Regions from separate parts of the Methylobacillus sp. genome, predicted to be linked through region 1. Evidence: riboswitches for the same ligand, from Rfam matches in the RefSeq annotation. Region 1 holds a riboswitch; the other holds the start of a gene.
The links. Region 1 has a riboswitch for cobalamin ahead of V7Z75_RS06865 (TonB-dependent receptor domain-containing protein). Riboswitches for the same ligand answer to the same signal wherever they lie in the genome.
Positions count from the first base shown of each region.

Region 1 (11,130 bases):
CAGGCCGGGCTGGTTGCCGTTCCTATCTGTTGGGCCAGACCCTGCTACCAGGAGGACCACCGGCATGCCTCGCTTTGCTTCGGGCACCAGCAATGTTCCATCGAGAACGCCGTTGGCGGTTTGCAATCGCACGACGGATTCCTCCAAAGCCGCATATACGCGGCTTTGCATGGATAACATCAGGCAAATAGCGATAAAAAAAGAACCTACATAAACGCGCATGACAGGACTATTTTGGAATTGGGCGAGGATATACATCTGCCATCAACAATGCCGCAACACATTCCATCATACCTCATTCGCCATAGCTAACTAGAGCGCATGGAACCAACAATCCGCAAAAATAGAGTAAATTCCTACCATCAAACTCAAGATCAAGGATCATCATGACTGCACTCGTCTCTCCCGTTACCGACCTCCTGAACTCCCAGTCCATCCCGTTCACCGTGATTGAAATCCCGTTGAGCGAAGACAAGAAACCGATCCGCAACCTGGAAGAGCTATTGCAGAGCCAGGGACTGGATCCGAAATCGGTAGTGCGCAGCGTATTGTTTCGCACTGGCTCCGAGCAATTCATCATGCTTGCCGTCGCAGGCGGCGGACGGGCGGACTGGGCGATCCTGCGCAACCACCTCAATGAACGCAAACTGCGCATGGCGGAATATGACGAAGTGCCCGAAGCGACAGGCTATATCGTCGGCGCCGTACCGCCAATTGCATTGCCCGCAGAGCTCAAGGTACTGGTGGACAATAGCGTGAAAGATTTTGAAACCGTGGTGATCGGCAGCGGCGTGCTGGGCTATGCTCTGGCGCTGAAAGGCACTGACCTGCTGCGGGTGCTGGGCGATGCAGAGCAGGGAAATTTTTCCAAGGCGTAATTCAAAAGCGGTTGATGATACCGCTGACAACTCCTATTGCTTATCCCACCGGGCAATGGCGCAGTCCAGACGGGAATCAGGCTGAGTATGCTGTTAGCCATCCGTTTGACGCTCACAGATAAAATGAGTATCAAGGGGTCCCGGATTTACATCATCTGCAAGCATCGACAATATCCATTGCAACGTCACCGCCATACCCGAACCTGAGCCAATGATGCATACAGATAATTTTTGTTGACATACAAGAAAAATTCGCTTTAATCTTGCATCCAGCATGCATCTTAACCAGCCTTGGGAGATACTCATGAACTCCGCCAGTACCAAAGTTGAACATTCAGTCGGCAGCCATGTGGCTAAGCATTCCAGCCTTCCAACACAGAAACCAGAGACGCTTTACAACCGGGTCGGTGGCGAAGAAGGGTTGCGCAAGCTGATCGAGACGTTTTACGACATCATTGAATTCGAGCCACTGGGGCGCAATTTGCATATCCTGCACCTCAAAGGCCATGGCGTTGCGCATTCCCGTATCGAGCAATTCAACTTCCTGTCCGGTTTTTTTGGCGGCCCTCAGCTTTATATCGAAAAATACAAGCACTCCAACGTCCGCCAAATGCATGTTCATGTGGAAATCGACGCAGCCGCCCGCGATTCATGGCTGGAGTGCATGCTAACCGCCATTGATCGTGTGGGTTTGCCAGCAGACGTGAAAGACGATCTGATGACCCACTTCACGCGCGTTGCCTTCCAGTTGAAAAACAAGGATTAAGACAGCTCCAGCAAACGCTGGATGGGGCATGAAAACATCACGCGGCTGGTTTATTTCCACTGCTCACATGCCACTTCCATGCTGCGCTCGCCATCGCTGATCCAAAGCTGACCGTCCTGAATGGTGCATTGCAGCGCCATCGTGCGCTGCGCCAGTTCAGCCAGCGCCTTGGTCTGTTCTTGCGGCAGGTTGAATATGCGCACATTCCTCAGCCGCGCCAACCCACTGCTGTTCTGCTCAAACCACATCTCCGCCGTGCGTCCGCCATACGCATAGACAATCACCTCATCCGCGCGCCCGCTGGCCTTGCGGATCAGCCTTTCATCCGGCAAACCCACGTCTATCCATTGCTCGATCTTGCCGGTAAAGTCCTTGCGCCAGAGGTCGGCCTCATCGTCATCCGTCATGCCCTGCCCGAACGCCAGCATCTCATGCGCATGCAAGGCAAATGCGAGCAAGCGCACCATCATGCGCTCATCGGTTTCCGAAGGATGCCGCGCCAACGTCAGCGCATGATCTTGATAATAATGTCGCTCCATATCTGCAATCTGCAGGCTGGTCTTGAATACGGTGGATTTGAGCGCCATGGAATACCCTGGGAAAATCAATCAAGTTGCAGAGCTTAACGCATGTTTGTAGCGAACCACCATACTAACTTGAAGTAAGACTGGCAATGCCTGGGCAAGTGGGTGCAACACCCTCATCGAGATGCAAAGCTGCCTGACGGGATTGGTATTCATTGGTTCACCTCATACCAACTGACAGGAGTCGCAGGATACATTCTTGTGCTTCCCATCTCCTGAATACATGGAAGCGAGACACATTGCCTGCCTGCCGTGGTTTAATCTCACTTTGATTCAATGATTGGGCATGGTAATCATGGCATCCACAGAAAAAACGTTAGACACTAACCAAGGTAATGACCCAGGCAAGAAACCCGGCATCATTGCCTTGCTGCTGTCTGTATTTTGTGTGCCTTTGCTCGGTGTGCTGGTGGGGATATTTGCGCTTCTCAAATCGCGCACCGTTGGGCAGAGGAACTTATTCGCTATCCTCGCCATCGGCATCAACCTGGTCTACACCATTTTGCTGGCACTATTCCTGGTCAGCGCCAGTTATGTATCAAAAGGCAAGGTAGAGCAGCAGAAACAGGAAGAGGCGATTGAAGCGTTAGCCTTGCAGCAACATGGCCCAGTCAATACAGACCGTATTGCGCAAGAACTGCTTGATAAGCTGAAAAATTTCCATGCAATTCATGGCGTTTACCCTTCTTATGATCAATTTCTGTCCGAGCACGGCCCGTTAGCTTTATCGGACGAGCAGCGCGAGGCGTTGGTCAATACAGCAGCACCGCGAAGCACCCGCGTGGGTTTCCAGGCTTGCGTGGCGTCCAATGGCGTCAGCAGCGGCGTGATGCTCCGGCCAGGTTCCGGCAATACGCCATTGGTTGCGGGAGATTGCAGGAATATTGCCGCCAGGCGCGAATAATCCTTTGCCACCCCAGACATCAGGAGAAAACAATGCAACGCAAGACGATTCAAGATTTTGATTCCGAAGTAATGCAGGCCTATGACGAATATACCCATGGAGAAATCAGTCGCCGGGATTTTCTGAGCCGGGTGGCAAAGTTTGCCGTGGCGGGGTTGACTGCGGAAGGGCTACTCGCCGCCTTGTCCCCGCAATTTGCATTGGCGGAACAGGTATCGCCTGACGATAAACGCCTGCAGGCAGCGTGGCTTGAGTTTCCTTTCCCACAAGGAAACGGGACAGTGAAAGGTTATCTGGTCAAACCTGCCAATGCCACGGGCCGCCTGCCAATAGTGATGGTGGTGCATGAAAACCGTGGTTTGAATCCGCATATCCAGGATATTGCCCGGCGCATTGCGCTGGATGGCTTTATCGCCTTTGCGCCAGATGCACTGGCTCCCTTGGGCGGATACCCGGGCGATGAGGATGCAGCGCGGGCATTGTTTGCCAAGCTTGACCAGGAAAAAACGCGTGAGGATTTTGTTGCCGCTGCAATAGCGCTCAAACAATTGCACGAGGGCAACGGCAAGTTAGGCGTGGTCGGTTTCTGCTATGGCGGCGGTATCGCCAATTTCCTGGCAACCAGGCTACCCGAACTGGATGCTGCCGTGGCATTCTATGGCGCGCACCCAAACGCCGAGGCTGCAGCAAAGATCAAGGCACCCTTGCTGGTGCATCTGGCAGAACTGGATGAGCGCATCACATCAGGCTGGCCTGCCTATGAGCAAGCGCTCAAGGCTGCGGGGGTGAATTACCAGGCCTATATCTATCCCGGCGTGCAGCATGCCTTCAACAACGATACAACGCCGCGTTACGACGAAGCCGCAGCAACGCTCGCCTGGCAACGCACCATGGCCTTCTTCAACCAGTATTTGCGGCCTTGATCATCCGCGTTGTTTGGGCGTTGCATGCCAGGCGTGGGGGGGGTTACGCATGAGCACACACTATTAGAGTTGCTACTCTTGTCCCTGCACCGTAATAGTCTGCCCCATGCATTCCACCATCTGCCCGGCACGAATTTTGGCAGTCTTGCGCGTTTCCGGCTGGCCATCCACCTGCACCAGTCCTTCCGCCACCATGGCCTTGCCCCGGCCGCCCGAATCAGCGATACCCACAAGTTTGAGCAGGTTGCAAAGCTCGATATAGTCACCGCGTAACGTAAATTCCATGGTTTATCTCTGTGATGATTGAATGCCCGCGATTAGACCATGTTTTATCGGGGCAAGAAATGAGGGCAAGGGTGCTTTCGCGTAAAATGTTGTCACATTCATTTGTTCAGGTGCGATATGCAGATGCTTCCACAAACAGAGCCTCGTTTTTCCCAGGCAATTGCCGCATTTGACGCGCGTAACGCCAGGGATCCCAACCAGTCGCTCGTCAATGGCATTGCTGTTCCCAAAGAGCTGGCTTATGCGCAACGCATGTCGGAGATGCTGCAACGCTATGCGCCACAGGCATCCGAGGCTGTGCAACTGGCAGCACGCTGCCAGCATATCGAGCGCTGGACCCTGCCGCGCGAAGCTTACCCGATGACCAAGCCCGGCTATCATCAATGGCGGCGCAAGCTCAAGGAATATCACGCCCAAGTGGCGCGCGAGATCATGCAGCAGGCCGGATACGACACTGAAACCATGGACAGCGTAGCGGCGCTGGTCAGCAAGGATGCGCCGCTGGCAAATGCCGAGATGCAGCTATTGGAAGATGTGATCGTAATGGTGTTTGTCGAGCACTATCTGGAAGAATTTGTCGGCCAGCATCCTGAATACGATGTAGCCAAATGGAAAGATATTCTGCACAAGACCTTGCGCAAGGTTTCACCAGCCGGGCATCAAGCCTTATTGACGCAGATAAAGCTACCGCAAGCTTTGGTGCCATTGATTCAGGAAGTCATGACAGAAGGCGGATGGATACCCACCGCCGGTTGAATCAGTCGACTTTCCAGTCTTTGAGCGGATGCTCCAGCGTGTTGTCATTGTAGGCACGCACCACTTGGGAAATGACCACTTGGTAGCCATTTAGCCACGCACCCTGCGCGGCTTTGGCTTCAAGATGCTTAGGGTGTTGCATGAGTTCATGCAGGCCGGTCATTTCCGTCCAGTAATACACGGTACAGATACGCCCATTCTGTGGATTTTCCCAAGCCTCTTCCCCGGCATAGCCGGTAGTTTGTCGCGCAAAAATAGCTATTTCCTCATCCAGCCAATGAAAACGCTCATCAAGTTGCTTTTTCTCAAAAATAAAGGTGGCAGAAAACATCCCCTTATTCTTTCAAGGCCAACGGCAAGCCAGCCGCAATAAAGCTGACCTTATTGCAGAGTGAAGCCACCGCCTGGTTGAGCCGCCCGGCTTCATCCTGGAACTGGCGGTTGATTTCCCCCAGCGGCACGATGCCCATGCCGACTTCATTGCTGACAAACAGTATTTTTCCCGGCAGGCCAGGCAATGCTTCCAGCAAGGCGCTGCGCTCTGCCTGCCAATCCACGCCTTCCGGCGGTGCGCACTCCGGGCAGATGCATTGCGCCAGCCACAAGGTCAGGCAGTCCACTAACAAGCAGCGCCCAGGCGCAGCTTGCGCTTGGAGTGTTTCCGCCAGCTTGTGCGGCACTTCCACGGTCTGCCAGTGCACCGGACGGCGTTGTTGGTGATGACTGACACGTTTGCCGAATTCGCTGTCATATACCTGCGCGGTGGCGATATAAATGACTTCCAGCCCACTTTCGCTGGCAAGTTTTTCCGCGTAGGCACTCTTGCCCGAGCGTGCGCCGCCAAGAATCAGGTGGTGGTCATGTGCGTTCATGTTCAACTCCAGTGCTTGCTGTGCGCCTGCTGCACGCCCCAGCGCTGGATGATGGTTTGCAACTGCTTCAAGCCATGCTGTATGAGAGAAGGGCCGGGCTGCAGGATATCATCGGCATTGATTTCATATATCTGCCCGGCTTGCACAGCAGGGATAGCATCCCAGCCCGGCCTCGCCAGCACCTGCTCCGGCTGGAATTTCTTGCCGCACCAGGAACCAATAATGATATCTGGCTGCTTCTGGATGACTATGGCAGGATCGGCAATAATGCGGTCCTTGGCGGACTTGAAGGCTGACAGTTCGGCAAAGCAATCCGTCCCGCCAGCAATTTCTATCAGCTCGCCCACCCACTGAACACCGCTGATCAACGGTTCATTCCATTCTTCGAAATAGACCCTGGGCGCTCGAGGCAGGTAGCTGGCAGTGTCTGCCACCTGGCGCATGGTCTGTTGCAGGCTTTCGATCAAGGCAGCCGCACGGTCATTGGCATGCGTCAATGCGCCCAGCGTGGCAATCATGTCCAGAACGCCTTGCACCGAACGCTGATTGAACACATGCACTTCCACCCCAATCCGCACCAGCTCGGCAACGATATTGGTCTGCAGATCAGAAAACGCCAGCACCAGGTCGGGCCGCAATGCAAGAATCTTGTCGATATTGGCCGTGCTGAATGCCGATATCCGGGGCTTTTCCTTGCGGGCGATTGCCGGACGGGTAGTAAAGCCGGAAATGCCGACAATACGGGATTGCTCTCCCAGCAGGTACAGCACTTCCGTGGTTTCCGCCGTCAGGCAGGCAATGCGTTGCGGGCCTTTCATTACCGATATTTCAGGCGTTTGCCTTGGCGCGGTGCGCGCGGATGTAGCGGAACAGATGCACGCCAGCCCAAACGATGGCGAAATACATCATGGAATAGCCCAGGTAGACCGGTAGGTAATTCCAGCCATGCTGTATAGTCTCGTGCAGCCCATTATTGGGGAACCGGCCCGAGAACAGGTAATAGGTCTGGGTGGAAATCACGAACGCCATCACAGTGGTTACCAGCGTAACCGGCACATAGCGCACGAGAGAAAAAGCATCCGGCTGCTTGCTCAGCCAGCGTCCGCCCAGCCACATCGCGCCATAGGCCAGAATCAGGCCCCAATAGCCATCCGTGAGGCAAAAACCCTGATAGGGATCCAGCGCGGCAGCGCCGAAATCAATAATGGCGGCAATGATGAAGAACAGCACAAACCAACCAGCACGCCACAACAACATGCCACCCAGCAGAAATACCGCCAGGCTGGCATCCGGCAAAGCCACACTGGTCATTGCATGGCCGCCACGCGTGAGCAGCATGAAGAAAAACAGCAGCATGGCAATGCCGCCCTGTTGCAACAGGAAATGTCGATTGGATTGGATATTCATATCGAAAATAAAATATGTAGATATAAAGCCAAGATGATAACACCGCACGCCTGCCCAGAATAAGAAAACAGCCCGCCGGCAAAAAGCCGGCCAGACTGTTTACTATTCAAGCTCTTTCCGGGCAAATGCCGGTAACGGCTTATGGTTGAGGCGTGTAACTGACGCTGAAGAATACGTTGGAGCCGGGGGTATTGTAGTATTCAGCAATGTTATTCATCGTATCAACAATCTTGGCTAATGCATAATTCTTATCGAAGATGTTGTTAGCTCGTGCTAGCAGTCTCCATTCAGGGTTGACCTGATACTCGGCCACCATATTGAATAAGGTGTATCCCCCCAGTCGAACAGTATTCGCCACATCGTTATATCTTGCGGAAGAACTCACCACTTCACCGCCTATGCGCAGTTTGTCCAACTGATAAGACAGGTTCAGGCTGCCATGACGGTTGGCGCGCAATTGCAACAACTTATCGTTTTCATCATTACGTGGAGATTGAATATCTACATTACCGCGTAATGTCCAGGCATTCCACTGATGACTACCCGCTAATGTCAGGCCTTGAATTTTGGCGCGATCAATATTGTTGGAGGCAAATATAGCTGAGTCATAGACAATCAGATTACGTACCCTGTTTTCATAAACCGTGGCAGAAAAACTGGTCTGTTTGTCGTTGTAACGCACACTGGCTTCCACACTATCCGACTTTTCTGGCTCAAGATTGGGATTGCTGCTTCTTCCAAAAATGGGATGCGCAGGCCAGTATAGCTGGTTGAAGGATGGAGCGCGGAAAGCACTGCCATAATTGGCAGTCACTTGCCATGCATCGCTGATCTGGTAGCCATACCCAATATTGCCGGTATCGTTAGTACCGTATTGCGAGTTATGATCAACGCGATAACTGAGTTGTGCGGAATGCGCGCCTTGGCTCAGCGAGTAAATCGCGGCATAACCATCATTATCGCGGCTGGTTTTGTCATATTGAGTGGTGGAATCCAGTCGCTGTTCCAGCCTGTCATATAACAAGGTCAGAGTGCCCATAGGCAAAGTAATATCATTCTGCCAAGAGATCTGACGTTGCTTGGTATCAAAGTAGGTTTTGCCATAATCCGCATCATAGTCTGTAGCATCGTTACGGCCCTCACCTATGCGGATGGTCGAATGCCAGCTCTCGGTAAACTGGTTGCGACTGAAAATGGAATAGCCAAGTTGTCTTGTCATATTGTGATTGGAAAAAGGTACCGAGCTGAATAGGTTGTCATAGCGGTTATGGCCTTCGCTGGAAAAAAACTGGATACCCACACTGTGGCCAGAAACAATCTGATAGCTCAGTGAACCATTCACAGCAAGGTTACGATAGCCGTCATGATCTTTACGCCAAGAGCTATGGGTTCTCAGTGCGGAAAAACCATCAGTATCATAGCTAGAAACATTCAGTGCAAAGCTAGTATCGCCTACGCGACCACTGAAACCAGCATCTGCAGTTTTGGTGTTATAGGAACCATAACCAGCAGAAGCATAGAAGCGCGGCGCACCTTTGCCCTGTTTAGTGAAAATCTGGATTACACCGCCAATGGCATCTTGACCGTATAGGCTGGAAGCCGGGCCGCGCAGGATTTCAACACGCTCAATTTGGGCAGCAGGAATATTCTCTAAAGCGGTTGTGCCATCTGTCCCGGAATTGATACGTATACCATCGACTAACACAATGACATGGTTGGAATTGGTGCCACGCATAAATAAGAAGCCACTCTTGCCAGCGCCACCATTATGGGAAATTTCAATGCCAGGCTGGGTTTGCAGCAATTCCAGCAACGTGCTCTGACCCGCGCGCGCAATATCGGCGGTTTCGATGACGCTGACATCGCCGATCACGGCTTTGCGTTCTTGCGGAATTCGGCTGGCAGTGACGACGACATCCTCATCCAGCGTCACGACAGGCTCCGCCCAGACAACAGCGGGAAAAGCGAGACTGACCAGGCTCGCAATAGTAAGTTTTTTCATGTGGCTTCCTTGAAGTGCATGCGGCCCCGCATGCAGGACAAAATTCAGGAAAACCAAAGAAAAATGGCAATGATGCCGGGCAATGGAATTGCCAGGAATTACAGACCGTCACCCCGCGGTTTTCCAATGTTTGTATCAGGCCGGTCTCCGGGCTTGCGAGTTAAGATCACTCAGATGTCTCCCGCCTTCCCATGACTTGTGTTTTGTCACAGTGGCATCGTGGCAGACATGACTCGCTTACCGTTGCGGGGGCAGCGCAGGCATTGTTTTGCATCAAAAAACGCACCTGCTTCCCAGTTTCACCCTTGCACCCGCCTTGCAGCAGATGGTCAGGCACCTGACAACTGGCGCGCATTATACTTGAATTGGCCCAGGAATGAACGTGAGCGATAGAGGCGGGCTGCCTCATCAGCAGCCATTCACCAGCAGGAAAATTCTGACTAAGACGGCCCTACCATTCCACACCAGGCATGGCCTGCACTCCACTATTGAACGCGTGCTTGACCAATGTCATTTCGCTCACGGTATCAGCCTGGGCAATCAGCTCAGGCAGTGCGCCGCGTCCGGTAACCACTACATGCTGCATCGCAGGACGCGCTGCAATGTCGGCAAGCACTTCCTGCAGATCCAGATAATGATATTTGAGGACGATATTGAGCTCATCGAGAATGACCACGCCCACACTGGCATCCCGTAGAGCTGCCTGGACCTCGCGCCAGCCTTGCTTGGCAGCGGCAATGTCGCGATCACGGTTCTGGGTTTCCCAGGTGAAGCCTTCACCCATCACATGCCAGGCCACATTAGGCTGTTGACGGAAAAAGGCTTCTTCTCCAGTATCCGACCGTCCTTTGACGAACTGCACCACCACGGCCTTCATGCCATGCCCAAGCGCGCGGGCGAGTAGTCCGAAAGCTGCAGTGGACTTTCCCTTGCCGTTACCGGTGTTGACCAGAAGCAAACCACGCTCGATCTGCGCAGCCGCAATCTTGGCATCGATAATGGCTTTCTGACGCGTCATTCTTTCGGCGTGGCGCTGGTTGCGGTCCGAAGGGTTCTGTTCTGTCATGGACTTAGTCTAGGGTGAGGGTTGTATAGATAAATTTCCAAGGTTGCGCACCTTAACATGGCAAAACAGGTTTTTGATATAAGGTGTTGTAATCACGTCATAAATTCTTATGCGCAGTTGACCATGGATTGATTTTGCAATTATAGTGGCGCCATGAATGCTGATTTGATCACGTTGGAAGAAAAGCTCGCGCAGCTCATTTCATTATGCCAAATGCTGCGAGCCGAAAATCTTGAACTCCGTCAAGAGCTTACACGCTCCCAGGATGACAATAAACAATTGCAGGACAATATCGAGCTTGCCAGCCGCAAGCTGCAAACCCTGATCGAACGCCTGCCGGAGGATAGTGTATGAGCAATGTGCGTGGCGTCGATGTCAGCATCATGGGGCGCGAGCTGACAATTGCCTGTTCCGACGAGGAGCGGGAAGCATTGTTACGCTCCGTCGATTATCTCGACAAGAAGATGCGTGAAATCCGCGATACCGGCAAGGTGGTGGGCGCCGAGAAGATTGCCATCATGGCGGCGCTCAATATTGCCCATGAATTGCTGACCGCCAACATCGGCGGTTTTGACATTGGTGATTTCAAGCGTAGAATCACTTCCATGCAGGAACAGATTGATGCCGTGGTTGGCGAGGAACAAAACCAACTGTTTTAATTAGGCATTGCCTCTGCCATAAGTTACA
Region 1 is NZ_DAIUFW010000004.1:89,335-100,464, forward strand. Features, by position in the region: gene V7Z75_RS06800 (alpha/beta hydrolase) at 1-171, opposite strand, end outside; gene V7Z75_RS06805 (aminoacyl-tRNA deacylase) at 387-878, shown strand; gene V7Z75_RS06810 (hypothetical protein) at 972-1,184, opposite strand; gene V7Z75_RS06815 (group II truncated hemoglobin) at 1,183-1,644, shown strand; gene V7Z75_RS06820 (YaeQ family protein) at 1,695-2,231, opposite strand; gene V7Z75_RS06825 (hypothetical protein) at 2,524-3,132, shown strand; gene V7Z75_RS06830 (dienelactone hydrolase family protein) at 3,165-4,055, shown strand; gene V7Z75_RS06835 (RNA-binding S4 domain-containing protein) at 4,128-4,340, opposite strand; gene V7Z75_RS06840 (DUF4202 domain-containing protein) at 4,464-5,096, shown strand; gene V7Z75_RS06845 (antibiotic biosynthesis monooxygenase) at 5,098-5,427, opposite strand; gene cobU (bifunctional adenosylcobinamide kinase/adenosylcobinamide-phosphate guanylyltransferase) at 5,432-5,968, opposite strand; gene V7Z75_RS06855 (cobalamin-binding protein) at 5,971-6,786, opposite strand; gene V7Z75_RS06860 (hypothetical protein) at 6,797-7,375, opposite strand; gene V7Z75_RS06865 (TonB-dependent receptor domain-containing protein) at 7,515-9,248, opposite strand; cobalamin riboswitch at 9,499-9,733, opposite strand; gene cobO (cob(I)yrinic acid a,c-diamide adenosyltransferase) at 9,829-10,443, opposite strand; gene V7Z75_RS06875 (hypothetical protein) at 10,597-10,797, shown strand; gene V7Z75_RS06880 (cell division protein ZapA) at 10,794-11,102, shown strand.

Region 2 (11,130 bases), on a different contig from region 1:
GCCCTGGCAACGGCATGCTGCCAGGGCATCTTTAAAGCCTAAATTATGTGTTGGTCAGTCAGATCTTGCCGTCCAGGCCCATCTGGAAGTATTTATGCACGATCTTGTCCTGGTTTTCCAACAGCCAATCGATATCGGGCTTATTGTTCATCGCCTTGTGGATGGCGTTGGCTGTGGCCTTACGGTGGATGTCGAACAGGATTTGATGGTCCAGGTTGTCCTGGTCGATCACGATGGGGTTGAGCCAGACCGAGACGATGATGCCGAGGTCGTTGGCTTTCTCCTTGGGGATATCGCCATTGCGCACGGCATCCAGCACGCCATTGGCGATTGCGGCCTGCACGGTGCCCATGAGGATATTGGTGTAACGCTCGTTCTTGACGGTGACCTTGCTCACCATGATGGTGGCGGGACGCACCATGATGTCAGTATTGAGGATGGCAAGCACGCGGGAGTGTCCCTTGACCTGGTCACCAAGCAAGGTGCCGAAGGCAGTGCCCATGGGGCCGTCCATTTCGCCGATGATCACCTCTGGTTCGGCAGCCGTTCCGGGCGGGCCACCTGCCACCAGGGCTTCGCCGACACGCATGTAGATCTTGTCGCTCATTGTGTATTTCTCCTTGCTTGATTGTAATGAGAAGGCAGTAACTGGTTAGTTTTAACCGAAAACCAAGCTAATTGCAAAAGAGTATTTCGGCTCGTCCAATGACAACAGCGGCAGGCTATAATTTCCCGGTTGACTATTTTTTAAGGCAGGACCCATGAAAAGTTACCGTAAAGAGCTGTGGTTCAATGCGCCGTCGCGCGTGGCGTTCATCAACATTACCCATGAAGTCGAAATCTGTTTGCGCGAAAGCGGCGTGCGTGAAGGGCTGGTGCTGGTGAATGCGATGCATATCACTGCAAGCGTGTTCATCAACGATGATGAATCCGGCCTGCATCATGATTATCGTGAATGGCTGGAGCGCCTGGCGCCGCACGAGCCCATTCGCAACTATCGCCATAACGATACCGGCGAGGACAATGCCGATGCGCACATGAAGCGCCAGATCATGGGCCGTGAAGTCGTGGTCGCGGTGACGGAAGGCCGCCTGGATTTTGGTCCGTGGGAGCAGATTTTCTATGGAGAGTTCGATGGCCGCCGCAATAAGCGCGTACTCGTGAAAATCATCGGGGAATGAGCGTTTGAACAAGCGCGTGCTGGTGATTCTGGCACATCCCATGCTGGAAAACTCGCGTATCAACCGGGCGCTGCTTGAGGCTGCCCGTCGCTGCGAGTGCGTGCGGGTGCATGATCTTTATGCCGCTTATCCTGAGCAGATGATTGATGTGCCGCATGAGCAGGCATTAGTGAATGAGCATGACGTGCTGGTGTTCCAGCACCCTTTATATTGGTATTCATGCCCGGCTTTGCTGAAAAGCTGGCTGGATACCGTGCTGCGCTACGGCTGGGCTTATGGTGAAACCACACATTTGTCGGGCAAGGCCTGGGTGCAGGTTGTTTCTGCAGCGGGGTCGGAAGTCGTCTACCAGCGCCGTGGCTATAACCATTTTTCCATGGCCGAGCTGTTGCGACCTTTCGAACAGACGGCGAGGCTATGCAATATGCACTATCTGCAACCTTTTCTCATCCAGGCGGCGGATACTCTCAGCGATGAGGCTTTGCAGGATCAAGCGGCAAGTTATGCTATCTGGCTTGATCGGTTGGCGGCAGGCGATTGGCCGCCAGTGGTAGATAGCTTGCAGGCGGAAGAGGCGAAGTATCTGGCGCCGGATAATGACATGAAAGCAAGCTGATGGCGGACACCCAGATTCCTGCCCTATTGCTGGAAAGCGCTATCTATCTCGGTGCGGCGGTGCTGGCCGTGCCTGTGTTCCGCCGCATTGGCCTCGGCTCCGTGTTGGGATACCTGTTTGCTGGAATCGTCATCGGCCCCTGGGGGCTGGGCTTGGTCGGGAACACCGAGACGGTGATGCATTTTTCCGAGTTCGGCGTGGTAATGATGCTGTTCCTGATCGGGCTGGAGATCGAGCCGGACAAGCTCATGGAGTTGCGCCTGCCGATTTTCGGTATGGGTGGTTTGCAAGTCTTGCTCACTACTGGCTTGGTATATGGGTTGGGCGTGGTCTTTGGCCTGGATTGGCGGTTCTCGTTGGTGGCAGGCATGGGGATTGCCATGTCTTCCACCGCAATTGCGATACAGATTCTTGCCGAGCAGGGGGCATTGAACCGGCCGGCAGGGCGAGCCTCGTTTGCCGTCCTGCTTTTCCAGGATCTGGCGGTTATTCCCATCATGATCCTGCTGCTGGTTATCGCTCCAGGGGCGCATACCTCGCATGGCGTACATATGGACTGGCTGGCGATTCTCAAGGCCATTGGACTGGTGGTGTTGCTGATACTGGGCGGGCAATACCTGCTGCGCCCGGTGCTGCGCTATATCGCCAACACCGGGCTACGGGAAATATTCATCGCCTTTGCCTTGTTCCTGGTCATCGGCGTTTCCATTCTCATGACACTGGTCGGTTTATCCATGGCTTTGGGAGCATTCATTGCCGGAGTGCTGCTCGCGGATTCGGAATACCGCCAGGAGTTGGAACTGGATATCGAGCCTTTCAAAGGTTTGCTCCTGGGGCTGTTTTTCATTTCTGTGGGCATGTCGGTCAACCTGGACATGGTGTTGCAGCAGCCAGGGCTGATTATCGGGCTGGCATTGGCTATTGTGCTGGTCAAGCTGGCGTTACTGTTCGGCTTGGCACGGATATTCGGTCAGGCGAATGCTGGCAGCATGATGTTTGCGGTGACCTTGTCGCAGATAGGCGAGTTCGCTTTTGTGATTTTCAACACGGCGGTCGAGGCCAAGGTCATCAGCGCCGGGCATAGCGCGTTGCTTAACTCCGTGGTGGCGTTATCCATGGTCACCACGCCGTTATTATTGCTGCTTTTTCAGTATGGCTATCGGCGCAGGCTGAAGCAGCATCGCAAGAACCGGCAGCATGACGAATTTGAGGAGGCACGGCCCGTTATCATTGCCGGGTTCGGCAGGGTGGGGCAGGTTATCACCCGTTTGTTGACCAGTGCCGGAATTGTGCCGACGGTGATCGAGCACGATCCCAACCAGATCGAGCTGATGCGCAGCTTCGGTTATCGCGCCTATTACGGCGACATTACCAGGCCCGATGTATTGCGCGCGGCAGGCATCGCCAAAGCGCGGCTCTTGATACTGGCGATAGACAATGCCGAAGATGCGTTGGAAACGGCGCGGTATGTGCGCCAGCATTATCCCGAAGTCAGAATTTTGGCCCGCGCGCGCAACCGTACCTATGTATTCGACTATATGGATATGGGAATTGATTGCGTCCGTGAAACTTTCTTCTCAGCGGTGCATCTGGGCGAGAAGGCATTGTGCGAAATGGGCTATACACCGTACCAGGCATATAGCGCCGCCTGGCGGTTCCGACAGGGTGATGAGAAAATGACGCGGGAATTGCAGCCTATCCACACCAATATGCAGGAAGTGGTTTCCTACACGGTGCGCACCCGCCAGGATTTGCAGCGGATGCTGGCGCGGGAAATGGAAGAGGTGACGGATAGCCGCAATCACAATGTCTGGGAAGGCCCGGACGCGTCAAGTGGCTCCAAGCCCTCTTGAGCAGCAATTGCCACAACACAGCAAGGAGAGCAGCAACGCCAGGAGAGCTTGATGAGTTGCTTTAGCTCTGGATATAGTTTTCCAGTTGCTGGATGAGAAACTCCTGGTAGGCGATGGTTTCCTTCACCAGATCGCCAATGGAGAGCAGGCCGACCAGCTTGTCATCTTCCAGCACTGGCAGGTGGCGGACGCGCTTGCCTGACACCAGGTTCATGCAATGATCCACGGTATCGTCGAGGTGTACTGTCGTCAATTGCGCCGACATAATGTCGCCGACAGTCGTGGTTCTCGAGGTTCTGCCTTTGAGGACGACTTCGCGCGCATAATCCCGCTCGGAAAAGATGCCGACCAGCTTGTCTCTCTGCATGACGGCCAACGCACCGATATGGTGCTCGGCCATGAGGAGCAAAGCGTCATAGATCAGGCTTTCCGGCGCAACGGAATATACGGTACTGCCTTTGGTGTCCAGAACTTGCCGCACGGTTTTCATGGTGGCGCCTCCTTTTGTTTTCTTGTCAGTATGGGGTCAATATACACTGGATTGCGTTCGTGATGAATATCCAGGACATGGATGGCGGGTTATCGGCTGCCAACCCCTGAAATGCAATATGCCGCTGAACGCGGCATATTGATTCAATCACAAGCTACTGGCGTGGTCAGTGCTGGGCGCGCAATGTTTTCGCTGCAGCGACCATATTGGTCAGCGCAGGGGTCACCTCTGCCCACTGGCGGGTTTTCAGGCCGCAGTCAGGGTTTACCCACAGGCGCTCGGCAGGGATGCGCTCTGCAGCCTTTTGCATCAGCTGCACCATGTGCTCTTCTGTCGGTATGTTGGGCGAGTGAATGTCGTAAACGCCAGGACCGATTTCGTTCGGGTAATTGAAGTTGTCGAACGCGTCGAGCAGCTCCATATCCGAGCGCGAGGTCTCAATGGTGATGACGTCGGCATCCATGTCCGCGATCGAAGCAATGATGTCGTTGAACTCGGAATAGCACATATGAGTGTGAATCTGGGTTTCGTCTTCCACGCCGTTGGCGGTGATGCGGAACGATTCCACGGCCCAGTCGAGGTATTCCTTCCATTGCGATTTACGCAGCGGCAGGCCTTCGCGCAAGGCAGCCTCGTCGATCTGGATCACGTGTACGCCGGCTTTTTCCAGGTCGAGCACTTCCTGGCGGATGGCCAGTGCGAGCTGGTAGCAGCTTACGGAGCGTGGCTGGTCGTCGCGCACGAATGACCAGTTGAGGATGGTCACGGGACCAGTCAGCATGCCCTTCATCGGCTTGGCTGTGAGCGATTGCGCATACTTGATCCATTCCACGGTCATCGGGTGCGGGCGGCTGATGTCACCGAACAGGATGGGCGGCTTCACGCAGCGCGAACCGTAGGACTGCACCCAGCCGAACTGGCTGAACGCATAGCCTTCCAGTTGCTCGCCGAAGTATTCCACCATGTCGTTGCGTTCGGCTTCGCCGTGCACCAATACGTCCAGGCCCAGCTTTTCCTGTTCGCGCACGCTGCGCTCGATTTCCTGCTGCATGGCGGCCTTGTAAGCAATTTCATTCAGCGTGCCTGCCTTGAATTGGCTGCGGGCCTGACGGATATCGGCGGTTTGCGGGAATGAGCCGATGGTAGTCGTGGGGTACTTTGGCAATTGCAGCAAAGCTGCCTGCTTTTGCGCGCGCTGGGCATACGGGTTCTTGCGCTGGCCTAGCTTGGCATCCAGTTCACCCAAGGCAGCCTTGACTGCTGGATTGTTCACGCGCGGCGAATTGCGACGTGCGTCGATCGCGGCCTGGTTGGCGTCGAGTTCCGCCTTGACGGCAGCGCGACCACTGCGCAACGCGGTAGCCAATACCTTCAATTCTGCCAGTTTCTGGATGGCAAACGCCAGCCAGGACTTGATTTCTTCATCCAGACGTTGTTCGCTGTCGAGATCCACAGGTACGTGCAGCAGCGAGCAGGAAGGCGCAATCCATAGGCGCTCGCCCAATTGTTGCGCCAGCGGCTCTACCCAATCCAGCACGGCATTGAGGTCGGTTTTCCAGATGTTGCGGCCATTGATGACGCCCAGAGATACAACTCTGTCCGCAGGAAGCAGTTCGAGCAGCGGCGCAATGTCGTCGCGCCCGTTGATGGCATCGATATGCACGCCCGCGACTGGCAGGCTGGCAAGCAAGGCGCGGTTTTCCAGCAATTGACCAAAATAGGTCGCCAGCAACAGCTTGACCGGAATGCTCTTGAAGTAGCTATAAGCAGTTTCAAACGCATCCTGCCAGCCGTCGTCGAGCTCGGTAACCAGGATCGGTTCGTCGATCTGCACCCATTCAACGCCTTGCTTCGCCAGGGTTTCCAGCAGTTCGGCATAGACAGGCAGCAGGCGCTGCAACAAGGCCAGCTTGTCGGAATCGTCCTTGGCTTTGCCGATGGCCAGGTAGGTCACCGGCCCGATGATGACGGGCTTGGCCTTGACACCCTGCGCCTTGGCTTCGGCCAATTGTTCCAGCAGGCGCGATGTGTCCAGCTTGAATGCGGTATTGGCGTTGAATTCTGGCACGATGTAGTGGTAGTTGGTGTCGAACCACTTGGTCATTTCGCCCGCGGCGACGCCGCCGCAGCAAGCGGCATGTTCCTCGGCGGATTTGGCGGAGCGGCCGCGTGCCACGCGGAAGTAGTTGTCCAGCTGGTCGCCGTGGAAATCCTTGACGCGCTCGGGCAGGTTGCCCAGCGTGAAGCTCATGTCCAGCACCTGGTCGTAGAAGGCGAAGTCGCCAACTGGCACGAGATCGAGGTCCGATTGCGCTGCCCAGTGGCGCTGGCGCAAGGCGGCGCCAGTGGATTTCAACTCTTCACGGGAGGATTCGCCCTTCCAGTAGGATTCCAATGCGAATTTCAGTTCACGTTTGGCGCCAATGCGCGGAAAGCCAAGATTATGAATTGTGGCCATGTGCATTACCTTCATCAGAATTTATGATGTGAGCATGGTAGTCCGATCAATACATGATTAAAAATGGTATTATTTCAACACTCAATGAATTTAACTCATCAGTATGCTGGATAGAATCCATCTCACCATCATTCGCGAAGTCGAAAAGCAAGGCTCGCTGACGGCGGCAGCCAATGTGATGTGCCTGACGCAATCCGCGCTGAGCCATAGCATGAAGAAGCTGGAGCAGCAACTGGGCACGGATATCTGGCTGCGCGAAGGGCGCAGTCTGCGCCTGACGCAGGCCGGGCAATACCTGCTGGCGGTAGCCAACCGCGTCTTGCCGCAACTGGCATTGGCGGAAGAACGTCTGCGCCAGTTCGCTCAGGGAGAGCGCGGCACGCTGCGCATCGGCATGGAGTGCCATCCCTGCTACCAATGGCTGCTCAAGGTAGTGTCGCCTTACCTCGCCGCCTGGCCCGATGTGGACGTGGACGTGAAGCAGAAATTCCAGTTCGGCGGCATAGGCGCATTGTTCGGCTACGAGATCGACATGCTGGTGACGCCGGACCCGCTCTACAAGCCGGGCCTGCATTTCCAGCCGGTGTTCGATTACGAGCAGGTGCTGGTGGTGGGCGTGCGGCACAGGTTGAGCGGCGCGGAGTACGTGCTGCCGGAGCAGCTCGCGGCAGAAACCCTGATTACCTATCCCGTGGAAATCGACCGGCTGGATATCTATACCCAGTTCATGCTCCCTGCAGGCATTAACCCCAAGCGTCACAAGCAGATCGAGACTACGGACATCATGCTGCAGATGGTCGCGAGCGGACGTGGCGTGGCGGCATTACCGCGCTGGCTGGTCAATGAATATCGGGCCAAGTTTGACGTGGTGCCGCTGCGTCTGGGCAGGGACGGTGTCACCAAGCAGATTTTTCTCGGCATCCGCGAGTCGGATATGCATATCGACTACGTCCAGGCTTTTGTCGAATTGGCGCAGATTCAAGTTCTGGGCTGAGTCATACATATGGCTTAAATACCCTGGGCAAAGAGAGAGCGATGCTTGTCTCGGGTAAATGAAATAAGCGAAGTTGTGATAGTATCGCTAATGCTTTAGGTGCTTCTGACAAGTTCTTTGTCAGGAGTTAAACGGGAAGTTCGGTGCGCAATCTCACGTTCATAGTGAAGTGCAATTCCGACGCTGCCCCCGCAACGGTAAATGAGTCATGCCGGTTCGATATGCCACTGTGCAATGCTGCATGGGAAGGTGAACTGGATATATCCTCATAAGCCCGGAGACCGGCCTGATGCTTGTAATACGTTTGCTACGGTGGGTAGTGTGATGTGTGCTTGAGTGTCGTCCTGCGTCCTGTCAGGGCTCATGCCTATTTTCTCCTTATCCATTTGTAGCTTCATTTCATCAGATTTGGGGAAAATTCACCATGCGTAATACTTTTGCCTTGTTGCCATTGGCAGGTTTGCTATTGAGCGGTGCGGCCTATGCGGGTCCGTTTGCACCAGCTGCAGGCAAGCCTGGATCCACTGCTATTATTGGTACCGATCCCGGTTTCGTCCAGTGGGCTACCGGTTATGAAAACTATAATCCAGGCCCTAACGTCGATGCTACCTGGAAAACACCTGAAAATGCCTTGGGTGGTGCGGCGGGCACCGGTCTGGACAGCGTTTATGATATTGTCACTCTGGGCGATGGCGGCAGCATTACACTGACATTCAGTGGCACGATCTACAACGGTACTGGCTATGACTTTGCCGTATTCGAGAATTCTTTCAATGACACCTTCCTTGAGTTGGCATACGTTGAGGTTTCTTCTGACGGTATCAATTTCTTCCGTTTTCCTAACTATTCCTTCACATCCAATCCTGTCAGTGGCTACGGTACGGTGGATCCCACCAATATCCATAATCTGGCTGGTAAGTACAAGGTAGGTTATGGCACACCATTTGATCTTGATGATCTGGTAGGCATTGCTGGACTGGATGTCAATGCAGTCAGCCATGTCCGCCTGATCGACATTGTAGGGGATGGTAGCTATTTCGATAGTTATCCTGCTGAATACGGTGGCCCCAATCCTATCTATGATCCTTTCCCAACCTGGGGTAGTGGCGGCTTCGACTTGGATGCAGTGGGTGTCATCCACTTTGCAGCAGCCGTGCCGGAGCCGTCTGCGTATGCCATGTTGCTGGCAGGCTTGATTGTAGTGCCTGCAGTAGCGCGTCGTCGTCAACGTCGCAATCTGACAGCTTAACCCTCTCTGGAAAGGAAAAGATATGTACAAGTACATGACAAGCCTAGCTATTGCCGGGCTGATGGTAGCTGGGCAAGCTAATGCAGCGACTGTTACCAGCACATTTGAAGATCTCTTATCTAGCCCGAATAGCAATTACAACGGAGCGGACAAGATATTTACCAGTGGCCTGGGAAGCTTTCAGTTCAATTATGACGAGATGTATGGCTCATGGGATGGTTTCACTTACTCCAACCAGACTGATACCACAACAGCAGGTTGGTTGAACCAGTTCAGCGCTTTTGCAGGTGAAGGTGCAGATGGGTCATCCAGCTATGCGGTAGCTTATGTCTCCTCCTACTTTGGCAATCAGCCGACCATTACCTTTGATAGCGCGGTGAATGTAGCGGGTGCTTATATCACCAATACTACCTATGCGGCGCTCTCCATGACCTATGGTGATGATTTTGCCAAGATGTTTGGCGGTGTAAGTGGGAATGATGAAGACTGGTTCAAGCTGACTGCCTATGGTTTTGATGCGCTCGGCAATAGTACAGGTTTTGTCGATTTCTACCTGGCAGATTACCGTTTCAGCGATAACAGTCAGGATTACATCGTCAAGGACTGGACGTTTGTCGATTTTTCCAGCCTGGGTGCGGTGACTAAGATCACATTCAATGTAGCCTCTTCCGACAATCATCCGCAATGGGGTATCAATACTCCTGCCTACTTTGCGCTGGATAACCTGGTTGCAGCACCTGTGCCTGAGTCAAGCAGTGCAGCATTGCTGCTGGCAGGCTTGGGCCTGCTGGGTGCTGTTGCACGCAAGCGCCGCAGCTAGGTTTACCTGGCATTGCATTAGCCCGCGATCTTAGCTAGGTGGCGGGTTCTCATTTTTTACTCATCATGAATCTATCTCATCACACTCGCCTACTGCTGCTCGCGACCTTGATTACAGGGCCTAGTCTGACCAGTTTCGCCGCAGAAGATACAGCTACTCTGGAGGAGATCCAGATAATTGGCATGCACGATAATGAGGCCTTTAAAGGTTTACCGCATAGTGTCAGCGTGATTACTTCCGAGGAAATTGCCCGCTCTCCCTATAGTTCTGTGGCTGAACTGCTCAGTCGCGAAGCTGGACTTAACCTTAAAAGCTTTTATGGCAATGACAAGAAGGCCAGTATTGATATCCGTGGTATGGGTGATACTGCCGTCAGCAATGTTCTGGTATTGATTGATGGGGTGAAACTCAATGAATTCGACCTTTCAGGAGCTGATTTCAGCACCATAGCACTATCGCAGATTGAACGCGTGGAAATCCTGCGTGGTGGTGGCTCCGTGGAATACGGTGATGGTGCCGTTGGTGGCGTGATCAACATCATTACCAAACGTGGTTATCCTGGTCAGAAAATATCTGGTTTCGTCGAGGCAACGCGTGGCTCATTTGGTCAGCAGGATTTGCGAGGCAATCTAAGGGCTTCGGCTGGCCCCTTGGCAACCACCATCAATCTCAGTCAACTTGATACCGATGGTTACCGCAAGAACAGTGACCTTCGCTCCAAAAACGGCGCTATTGAATTCCGCCTGATGCCTAACGATCTGTATGATTTTTACCTCCGGATTAGCAGCCATCGAGATGAACATGGGTTTACCGGGTATGTCAGCAGAGAGGCGTTTAGATCCGAATCTGGACGAAGAGGAACACGGACACCAAATGATAGGGGCTGGACAGATGACGATAGTTATACCTTGGGGGCGAGCCTCGATTTCGAGCAATTCGGCAAGCTAACCTTGCAAGCAACCAAACGGCAACGCACCAATGATTATGTCATGAGCCCCAATCTTGGTTTGCCGATTGATAGGCAAATCGACCAAATCCAGTCGGAACGTAAGGATTACAGCCTTCGCTACGATCTGGAATTTTCCACCGGTCCACTCAAGCATAGCTTAGTAACAGGAGCAAATCGTCAGTTAGGCGATTACGCCAGACTATCAGGTATACAACTATCAGGAGTACATCCTGAACGTAAAGTAGCCGATCTCGACCGGCGTGGCCTGTTCATCAAGGACAGTATTGTTATCCCTGGCAATGTGACACTGGTCTTGGGCGCGCGCGTTGAAACATTTAGAACCATGATGTCTGATGAGAAGTACGCCAGAAATTGCAGTTATACCCCAGGTTTCCCACCGATTCTCATCGGATGCACACCCTATGCCTACCGTTCCGACAACCAACAAGGTGGCAACTGGCGCAATCATGGTTCGGAGGTTGGACTGAGCTGGAAACCCATTAACAGCTTTGATTTGTTT
Region 2 is NZ_DAIUFW010000005.1:983-12,112, reverse strand. Features, by position in the region: gene V7Z75_RS08020 (MlaE family ABC transporter permease) at 1-29, opposite strand, end outside; gene fae (formaldehyde-activating enzyme) at 59-607, opposite strand; gene V7Z75_RS08010 (secondary thiamine-phosphate synthase enzyme YjbQ) at 762-1,181, shown strand; gene V7Z75_RS08005 (NAD(P)H-dependent oxidoreductase) at 1,186-1,797, shown strand; gene V7Z75_RS08000 (monovalent cation:proton antiporter-2 (CPA2) family protein) at 1,797-3,650, shown strand; gene V7Z75_RS07995 (CBS domain-containing protein) at 3,712-4,140, opposite strand; gene metE (5-methyltetrahydropteroyltriglutamate--homocysteine S-methyltransferase) at 4,307-6,598, opposite strand; gene V7Z75_RS07985 (LysR family transcriptional regulator) at 6,702-7,592, shown strand; cobalamin riboswitch at 7,673-7,896, shown strand; gene V7Z75_RS07980 (PEP-CTERM sorting domain-containing protein) at 8,017-8,841, shown strand; gene V7Z75_RS07975 (DUF4465 domain-containing protein) at 8,864-9,661, shown strand; gene V7Z75_RS07970 (TonB-dependent receptor) at 9,727-11,130, shown strand, end outside.
Region 2: linked by a shared signal. The riboswitch ahead of V7Z75_RS07980 (PEP-CTERM sorting domain-containing protein) and the one ahead of V7Z75_RS06865 (TonB-dependent receptor domain-containing protein) in region 1 are both predicted to bind cobalamin.